Regions from separate parts of the Acidovorax sp. Q11 genome, predicted to be linked through region 2. Evidence: predicted binding sites of a transcription regulator. Region 2 holds the regulator's gene; the other holds the start of a gene.

Region 1 (4,417 bases), on a different contig from region 2:
CCAGGGCGGCGCCCACCAGATGGGTGAGGCTGTTGAGACGTTCGCCGGGGTACATGGCTGGGCCTACGCTGCGGCCTGGTCGGACGCGGGCTGCTGGCGCACGGGCGGGGGCGCCACACGCCCCTGCTCCAGCCCGGGGCGGCCGTCCCAGAAGCCGTTGCAGGGCGCGTCGGGCAGCAGGGGTTCGGCCTGCTGGGCGCAGCGTGCAGCCAGGGCGGCATTGGCCGCGTCGTGGCGGGCGGCGTCGAACAGCGCCACCACCTCGGGCATGTGCCGGGCCTGGGGCGACAGGCGCACCAGGTCCACGCCCAGCGCGGCCATCTGTGGCAGCGCGTGCAGCAGTTGGTACACACGGGCCGATTGCGTCTGGATGCCGTTGAGCACCAGAAAACCTTCGCCGTCGCGCGTGCGCAGCGGCAGGCCATCCGGGTGGCTCTGGCAGACAAAGCCGCAGTCGTCCTTGGGCCGGTTGGCGTGGCGCGCTGTGAAGCAGCGGGCCGAGTAGGCTAGCGGCAGGCGCCCATGTGCAAACACCTCTGTCTGCAGCCCGGCGGGCCGCGCGGCCTGGATGCGCGCCAGGTCGGCCTGGGGCATCTCCACCGGCATCACCCAGCGTGTGGCGCCCAGGCGTGCGACCCAGTCCACGGCACGCGGGTGGTAAAGGTTCAGGTGTGGCCCAGCCACAAAGGGCTGCCCGGCCTGGTGCAGGCAGTGCACAGCGCCCATGTCGTTGGCCTCCACCACAAACCCCGCGCCGTTGGCCACGAGCTTGTGCATGGTGCCCACGTCGGCCGTGGATTCGAGCAGCACCTGGGTGGACAGCACCACCTGCTTGCCCGCCGCGCGCAGCATCTCGCCCAGCGCCAGCCAGTCGGCCAGGCGCAGTTCGTGGCGGCGCGAGCACACCGTCTCGCCCAGGTACACCACATCGAGCGGCGTGCCCGCCAGGGTGTCGTAGAAGTCAAACACCTGGCTGCGCGGCCAGTAGTACTGCAGGGGGCCCAGGGCCAGCTTCATCATGGTGGTCTCCGTTGCTCGTCGTGGTGTTGTCGTGTTGCGCGCCGCCCTGCTACTTCCAGGGGCGGTGGTACGCCCCCAGCGTGTGCTGCTGGCCTTCAGCCACCTGGTCGAGCTGGGCCATCCAGTGCGTGCGGGGGCGAAAGCGCTGCGGCTGGGCCATGCATTCATCGATGGCGGCGCGCCACACCTGCGTGACCTGGGCCACATAGGCGGGGCTGCGCTGGCGCCCTTCGATCTTGACGGCGCGCACGCCCATCTGCACCAGCTGGGGCAGCAGCTCCAGCGTGTTCAGGCTGGTGGGTTCCTCCAGCGCGTAGTAGCCCTGGTCGTCCTCCACGTCAAAGCGGCCCTTGCACAGCGTGGGGTAGCCCGCCTTTTCGCCGGGCGCAAAGCGGTCGATCAGCACACCGCCCAGGCGCGACTCCATGCCACCCTCTGTCTCCTGCCAGCGCACGGCCTTCGGGGGCGAGCACACGCCGTGGGTGTTGGGCGATTCGCCCGTGGCGTACGACGACAGCGCGCAGCGCCCTTCCACCATCACACACAGGCTGCCAAAGCCGAAGACCTCGATCTCGACCTCGGTGCGTTCGATCACCTGGCGCACCTGCGGCAGCGACAGCACGCGCGGCAACACAGCCCGCACGATGCCGAACTGCGCGCGGTAGAAGTTGATGGCGTCGTGGTTGGTGGCCGAGCCCTGCACCGACAGGTGCAGCCGCAGCCGGGGGTGGTGCTGCACCGCGTGCTGCATGAGGCCAGGGTCGGCCAGGATCACGGCGTCCACGCCCAGGTCCACCGCCTGGTCCAGCGCGCTGAGCCAGGGGGCCTCGCGCCCGGCCTGCGGGTAGGTGTTGAGCGCCATGAACACTTTGGCGCCGCGCGCGTGGGCATAGGCAATGCCCTGCGCGATGGCGGCGGCGTCGAAGTTGAGCCCGGCAAAGTTGCGCGCATTGGTGGCATCGCGCAGGCCCAGGTACACGCAGCTGGCGCCATGGTCCACAGCGGCCTTGAGGGCGGGCAGGCTGCCGGCGGGGCAGACCAGCTCGGGCGCGCTGTGTGCTGCCTGCGGGGCAGGGGCTTCGGCAAAAGAAGATACGGTCACGGAATCCATCGCGGTCCATCGTCCAAACAGGCCCGCACGGTACGGTGGCCCGGCAGCGCAGCCGCTGATCCCGATCAAAGCGGGCGCACAATGGCGGAGTTTTTTGGTCGGAATTGACCCATGTCCGCTCCCCGGCTTGACCCACTTCAAGCAAGAGCCAGTTCAAAGCCCTGACGCACCTCAACCCATGAACCGCAACCTCTGGCTGCTGGCCCTGTGCCAAGGCCTGTTTCTCACCAACAACGTCGTCTTCATCGCCATCAACGGGCTGGTGGGCCTGCAGCTGGCCCCTTTTGGCTGGATGGCCACGCTGCCGGTGATGGGATATGTGGTGGGCGGGGCACTGTCCACTCCGCTGGTAGCGCACAGCCAGGCGCGGTGGGGGCGCAAGGTGTCGTTCCAGATCGGGCTGGCCGTGGCAGCGGTATCGGCTGCCCTGTGTGCCTGGGCGGCGTTCAGCGCCAGCTTCTGGCTGCTGTGCACCGCCACGGTGGTGGCGGGCTACTACAGCGCCAACGGCGGTCTGTACCGCTTTGCCGCAGCCGAACTGGCCAAGCCGGACTACCGTGAAAAGGCCGTATCGCTGGTGCTGGCCGGTGGCCTGCTGGGCGCCGTGGCGGGCCCCAACCTGGCCAGCGCCACGCGCACGCTGTTCCCGGTGCCGTTTGCGGGCGCCTACATCGCGCTGATCGGCGTGGCACTGCTGTCCATGCTGTGCATGTCGGCCATCCGCTTCGAGGCGCAACCCGTGGTGCTCAACGCGGCGGGCCAGCGCGAGCCAGGCCGCCCCCTCTCTGTACTGATGCGCCAGCCTGCCTTCGTCGTGGCCATTGTGGGCGCCGCGCTGGGCTATGGCGTGATGAACCTGCTGATGGCGGCCACGCCGCTGGCCATGCAGGTGTGTGGCTTTGACTTCGACGCCTCGGCGCTGGTGCTGGAGTGGCATGTGATCGGCATGTTCGCGCCCGGCTTTGTCACCGGCCACCTCATCAAGCGTTTCGGCGTGTTGCCCATCATGGGCACGGGGGTGTTGCTCAACTTCGCCTGCGTGGCCGTGGCGCTGATGGGCCTGGAGCTGCACCACTTCGGCATTGCGCTGTTCTTCCTCGGCGTGGGCTGGAACTTCCTGTTCACAGGCTCCACCACGCTGGCGATGACGGCCTACCGCCCGGAAGAGAAAGACCGCGCCCAGGCAGCCATCAACTTCTGCGTGTACGCCACGCTGGCGCTGAGTGCGTTTTCATCCGGCGTGCTGGTCACCACGCAGGGCTGGACGCTGCTCAACGCCGGGTCGCTGGTGCCCATCACCCTCACCGGGCTGGCACTGCTATGGTTGGCGCTGCAGCGCCGCCGCGCTACGGCGGTGTAGTGCCTCCACGTGCAGCCGCCACCTCGGCCTGCAGCCACTGCGTGAAGGCGGCCACCATGGGGTCGGGCTCACGCGCGGGCGGCATGAAAAGGCTGTAGCCCCGGGTGCCCGTGTCGGCATGCGGGTGGGCCAGGGCCAGCGCGCCCGCGTCCAGCTCGCGCTGCACAAAATACTGCGGCACCAGGCCTAGCCCCAAGTCGGCGCGCACGGCCTCCACCAGCATCGAGAACAGGTCGAAGCGGTGGCCGCCCAGCCGGTGATCGGGCACGCGGGTGATGCCTGCGCGCGCAAACCAGTCGTCCCACGCGCCCAGGCGCGAGCTGAGCTGCAGCAGCGGCACGGCGCGGAAATCGCCGCGCGCCATGGCGCGCCGGTGGCGGGACTGCGGCGCACACACGGCCACGCAGACCTCGCGCATCAGCGGCGTGGGCTGCACGCCTGGCCAGGGGGCGTCGTCGTATTGCACGGCCACATCAAACGGAATTTCTGCCATGTAGATCTGCGTGGGGTAGACCTGCAGGTGCAGGCTGCAGCCTGTCTGCTCGGCTACAAAGGCAGGCAGGCGCGGCAGCAGCCAGCGCTCGGCGAACACGGGCACGCAGCCCACCAGCAGGCGTGTGCCGTCGGGCCGCTGGGCCATGGCTTCGAGCGTGTGGTTCTGCAGCCGCAGCAGGTCCCCCACCACCTGGCTGTGGTAACGCCGCCCGGCGGGCGTGAGGCGCGAGCCGCGCGCGCTGCGCTCGAACAGCAGCACGCCCAGCTGGGCCTCCAGGTGGCGGATCTGCTGGCTGACGGCGCTGTGCGTGATGCACAGCTCTTCGGCCGCCTGGCTCACGCTGTGGTGGCGGGCCACGGCCTCGAAGGCCAGGAGGGCGCGGGTGCTGGGGATGTGGCGGTGCATGGAATGGGCAGGCAAAGCGAGGGGT
Region 2 (4,417 bases):
GTCTCGCTGTACGAAGCGCAGAAAAAGATCTATCCGCGCTCCATCAGTGGCCTGTTTGCGCGCTGGCGCTGGGGCATGGTGCTGCTCACGCAGATCGTGTTTTATGGGCTGCCCTGGTTTGAATGGGGACAGCGCCAGATGGTGCTGTTCGACCTGGACGCGCGCCGCTTCTACATCTTCGGGTTGGTGCTGTACCCGCAGGACTTCATCTACCTCACCGGGCTGTTGATCATTTCGGCGTTGTCGCTGTTCCTCTTCACGGCGGTGGCCGGGCGGTTGTGGTGTGGCTTTGCCTGCCCGCAAACGGTCTACACCGAGATGTTCATGTGGATCGAGCACAAGATCGAAGGCGATCGCAGTGCGCGGCTGCGGCTGGACAACGGGCCCTGGACCTTCGAGAAGATCCGCAAGAAGTTCTTCAAGCAGTTGGTGTGGGTGGCGGTGGCCTTGTGGACCGGATTCACCTTCGTGGGCTACTTTGTGCCCATCCGCGAGCTGGGCAGCGAGTTGCTGGCGCTGCAGGGCAGCTGGCAGATTTTCTGGGTGCTGTTCTACGGCTTTGCCACCTATGGCAACGCGGGCTACATGCGCGAGCAGGTCTGCAAGTACATGTGCCCGTACGCACGCTTCCAGAGCGCCATGTTCGACAAGGACACGCTGGTCGTGACCTACGACCCCGAGCGGGGCGAGCAGCGCGGCCCGCGCAAGAAGAACCTGGATTACAAGGCGCAGGGGCTGGGCGACTGCATTGACTGCTCGCTGTGTGTGCAGGTCTGCCCCGTGGGCATCGACATTCGCAAGGGGCTGCAGTACGAATGCATCGGCTGCGGCCTGTGTGTGGATGCCTGCAACACGGTCATGGACAAGATGCAGTACCCCCGGGGGTTGATCCGCTACTCCACCCAGAACGGCGTGGCCCAGCGGTGGACCCAGTCGCAGATGCTGCGGCGCGTGCTGCGGCCAAGGGTGCTGATTTACAGCGCGGTGCTGGTGGCTCTGTGCGTGGCCATGCTGGCCAGCCTGGTCGTGCGGACTCCGCTCAAGGTCGATGTGGTGCGGGACCGTGCAGCGCTTTCGCGCATCGTGGCAGGGGGCAAGCTGGAGAACATCTACCGCCTGCAGATCATGAATGCGACGGAGGGCGAGCAGCGCTATCGCATCAGCGCACGGGGGCTGGAGGGGCTGGAGGTGTCTTCCGATGCCGAGGTGGACATCGGCCCGGCGGAGTCGCGTTGGGTGGCGGTGCGTTTGCAGATCCCGTATGGTTCGGCAAACCCTGGCTCCCATGCCGTCCAGTTCGATGTGCAGGCCGTCGGCGCCGCCGCCCATGTGACAGAAAAATCTGTGTTCCTGGTGCCGCGCTGAGCCGCACCCTGGTGCAAGGCCTCGCATGGCCTTGTGTTGATTGAGATGATTGTGAAGGAGTAAATCGCCATGTCTTCAAGCCCAGCTATTGCCCCTGTTGCGTCAGCACCCTGGTGGAAATTCGGCCATGTCTGGCTGGTGATTGCCGGCCCGGCCATTGTGATCGTTGCGGGTTTTGTGACCTTGTGGCTGGCGCTGTCCCGGCCCGATCCTGTGGTGGCAGAGGACTACTACCGCAAGGGGATCGAGATCAACAAGACGCTGGAAGCCCCCGAGAAAAGCCTGGCACCCGCCATGAAGGGCCGCAACCATGCGGCCACCCCCGTGCAGGACCAGCCGCGTTGAAACGTGCAAGCATGTGGCTCGTCAGTGATGCCAGCTTGCCGTAACTGAGCCCCCAGGAGACAGGAACAACGATATGTGGACGCAACGCCTGATGTGGATTGCATGGCCCGCCTTCTTGATGGCAGGGGTGCTGGAGATGCTGGTTTTTGCCATGGTGGACCCCCAGGATCTGCACTGGCTTGGGCAGCCCCTGGCGCTGTCGCGGCAGGGCGTTTATACGCTGGCGTTTTTTGCGTTCTGGATCATCACCATGGCAAGCAGTGCATTGACCACGCTACTGGCCATGTCGCCCTTCGAGCTGAACCGCTGCCCGGTACCTGAAGGAGAGCGGCCGGATGACTGCCGCAAGACATCATCCTGCTCTTGAACTGAGGGGAGGCGCTTCTGGTCGGCCGGTGAAGGCAGGCCGGGATGGCTGCCGATCAGTGGCAGGCTTGCTGGCTGTTGACGATGCGCTTGAGGGCATCCGTGTCCAGGATGCGGACATGGCGCTGCTTGACTTCCACGATGCCTTCCTCCACAAATTTGGAGAAGGTGCGGCTCACGGTTTCGAGCTTCAGGCCCAGGTAGCTGCCAATTTCTTCGCGCGTCATGCGCAGCACCAGTTCGGACTGCGAGAAGCCGCGGGCATGCAGGCGTTGCACCAGGTTCAGCAGGAAGGCTGCCAGGCGTTCTTCGGCGCGCATGCTGCCCAGCAGCAGCATCACGCCGTGTTCGCGCACGATCTCGCGGCTCATGATCTTGTGCACATGGTGCTGCAGGGCCGTGACCTCGCGCGAGAGTTCCTCGATGCGGTCGAAGGGCATCACGCAGACCTCGGCGTCTTCCAGGGCCACCGCGTCACAGGTGTGGTGGTCGTTCACGATGCCATCGAGGCCAATGATCTCTCCAGCCATCTGAAAACCGGTGACCTGGTCGCGGCCATCTTCGGTAGCCACGCAGGTCTTGAAGAAGCCGGTGCGGATGGCGTAGAGCGATGTGAAGGATTCGCCGTTGCGGAACAGCGTGCTGCCGCGTTTGACCTTGCGGCGTACGGCAACGACTTCATCGATGCGCTGCAGTTGCTCTTCGTTCAGGCCCACGGGCATGCACAGCTCGCGCAGGTTGCAGTTGGAGCAGGCGACTTTGATGGTGAGCGGGTTCATAGGCACGTGAGCTAGGGGTTGGGTGTCGAGTACATTGCGCCCGATACGAAAAGCTGGGAAGGCCTTCGGGTGGGCGCCTTAGCGACTGACATTTGTCAAATTGTCGCTCGTCGGCCTGATCGTTCACTTGATGCAGGTCAAGGACATCGTGCAGAGGGTACGGCACAGTCAGAGTGTACGCAAGGATATTCCCCCATGACCGCTGTTTCGCCCGATCTCCTGCGCCGTTTTGACGTGCCGGGGCCCCGCTATACCTCTTATCCGACAGCCGACCGGTTTGTCGAAGCGTTCGGGCAGGAGGACTACATCCTGGCACTGGAGCAGCGCCGGACAGGCTCGGTGGCCAAGGCCTTGCCCCTGTCCTTGTATGTGCACATTCCGTTCTGCGAATCGCTGTGCTACTACTGCGCTTGCAACAAGATCATCACCAAGCACCATGACCGCGCAGAAGTCTATCTGCGCTATCTGAGCCGCGAGATCGACCTGCACACCGCGCACTGCGGGGTGGGCCAAGTGGTGAGCCAGCTGCACCTGGGTGGAGGCACGCCCACGTTCCTGTCGGATGCGGGCTTGCGTGAACTGATGGCCATGCTCAAGCGCAGCTTTACCTTGGCGCCGGGCGGTGAGTACTCTATTGAAGTGGATCCCCGCACCGTGAACGCCGACAGGCTGGCGTTGCTGGCTGAGCTGGGCTTCAACCGGCTCAGTTTTGGTGTGCAGGATTTTGATGCCGAGGTGCAGAAGGCTGTGCACCGCGTCCAGCCTGCCGAACAGGTGTTTGCGCTGGTGGAGTCTGCACGCTCGCTGGGTTTTGACTCGGTGAATGTGGACCTGATCTATGGCCTGCCGCGCCAGACCCCCGAATCGTTCGACCGTACTCTGGCGCAGGTGGCGCAGTTGCGGCCTGAGCGCATTGCGCTGTATGCCTACGCGCACCTGCCAGAACGTTTCAAACCCCAGCGCCGCATTGTTTCGGCCGAGCTGCCAACGGCGTCGAGCAAGCTGTCCATGCTGTCGCGCTCGCTCGATGCGTTCATGGACGCGGGCTATGTCTATGTCGGCATGGACCACTTTGCGTTGCCCTCGGATGCCTTGGCTGTGGCCAAACGCCAAGGGCGCTTGCACCGCAACTTCCAGGGCTACAGCACACAGCCTGACTGCGACCTGATCGGCTTGGGCGTGTCGGCCATTGGCCGGGTGGGTGCGACCTACAGCCAGAACTCAAAGACCTTGGACGAGTATTACGACTTTCTCGACCAGGGACGTTTGCCGGTGGTGCGGGGTCTGGCGCTCACGCGTGACGATCTCGTGCGCCGCGCCGCCATCATGGCCCTGATGTGCCAGGGCGAGTTGCTCTATGAATCCATGGAGCAGGCCTGGTTGATTGATGTGCGGCAGTACTTTGCGGCAGAGATCGCGCAGCTCGAAGACATGGCCGAACAGGGGCTGGTGCGGGTGGGGCCCGAGGGGATCGAAGTGACGGCCATGGGATGGTTTTTTGTGCGGGGCATTGCCATGGTGTTTGACCGTTATCTTCAGGCAGACCGCAACCGCGCCCGGTT

What was found. Region 2 encodes FNR, which switches genes on or off when oxygen is low (the NO sensors DNR and NnrR bind a similar motif). Its sites were predicted from a motif close to TTGATNNNNATCAA; they were not measured.
Region 1: ubiU (ubiquinone anaerobic biosynthesis protein UbiU) is a predicted target of FNR. The motif match lies at 2,259-2,272, and genes of this name have one in related genera.

The regions. Positions count from the first base shown of each region.
Region 1 is NZ_JBUDZG010000001.1:347,990-352,406, forward strand. It holds gene trhA (PAQR family membrane homeostasis protein TrhA) at 1-55, opposite strand, end outside; gene ACYZGB_RS01555 (U32 family peptidase) at 64-1,017, opposite strand; gene ubiU (ubiquinone anaerobic biosynthesis protein UbiU) at 1,070-2,131, opposite strand; gene ACYZGB_RS01565 (MFS transporter) at 2,310-3,491, shown strand; gene ACYZGB_RS01570 (LysR substrate-binding domain-containing protein) at 3,478-4,392, opposite strand.
Region 2 is NZ_JBUDZG010000004.1:70,628-75,044, forward strand. It holds gene ccoG (cytochrome c oxidase accessory protein CcoG) at 1-1,365, shown strand, start outside; gene ACYZGB_RS05135 (FixH family protein) at 1,435-1,710, shown strand; gene ACYZGB_RS05140 (hypothetical protein) at 1,784-2,077, shown strand; gene fnr (fumarate/nitrate reduction transcriptional regulator Fnr) at 2,133-2,855, opposite strand; gene hemN (oxygen-independent coproporphyrinogen III oxidase) at 3,051-4,417, shown strand, end outside.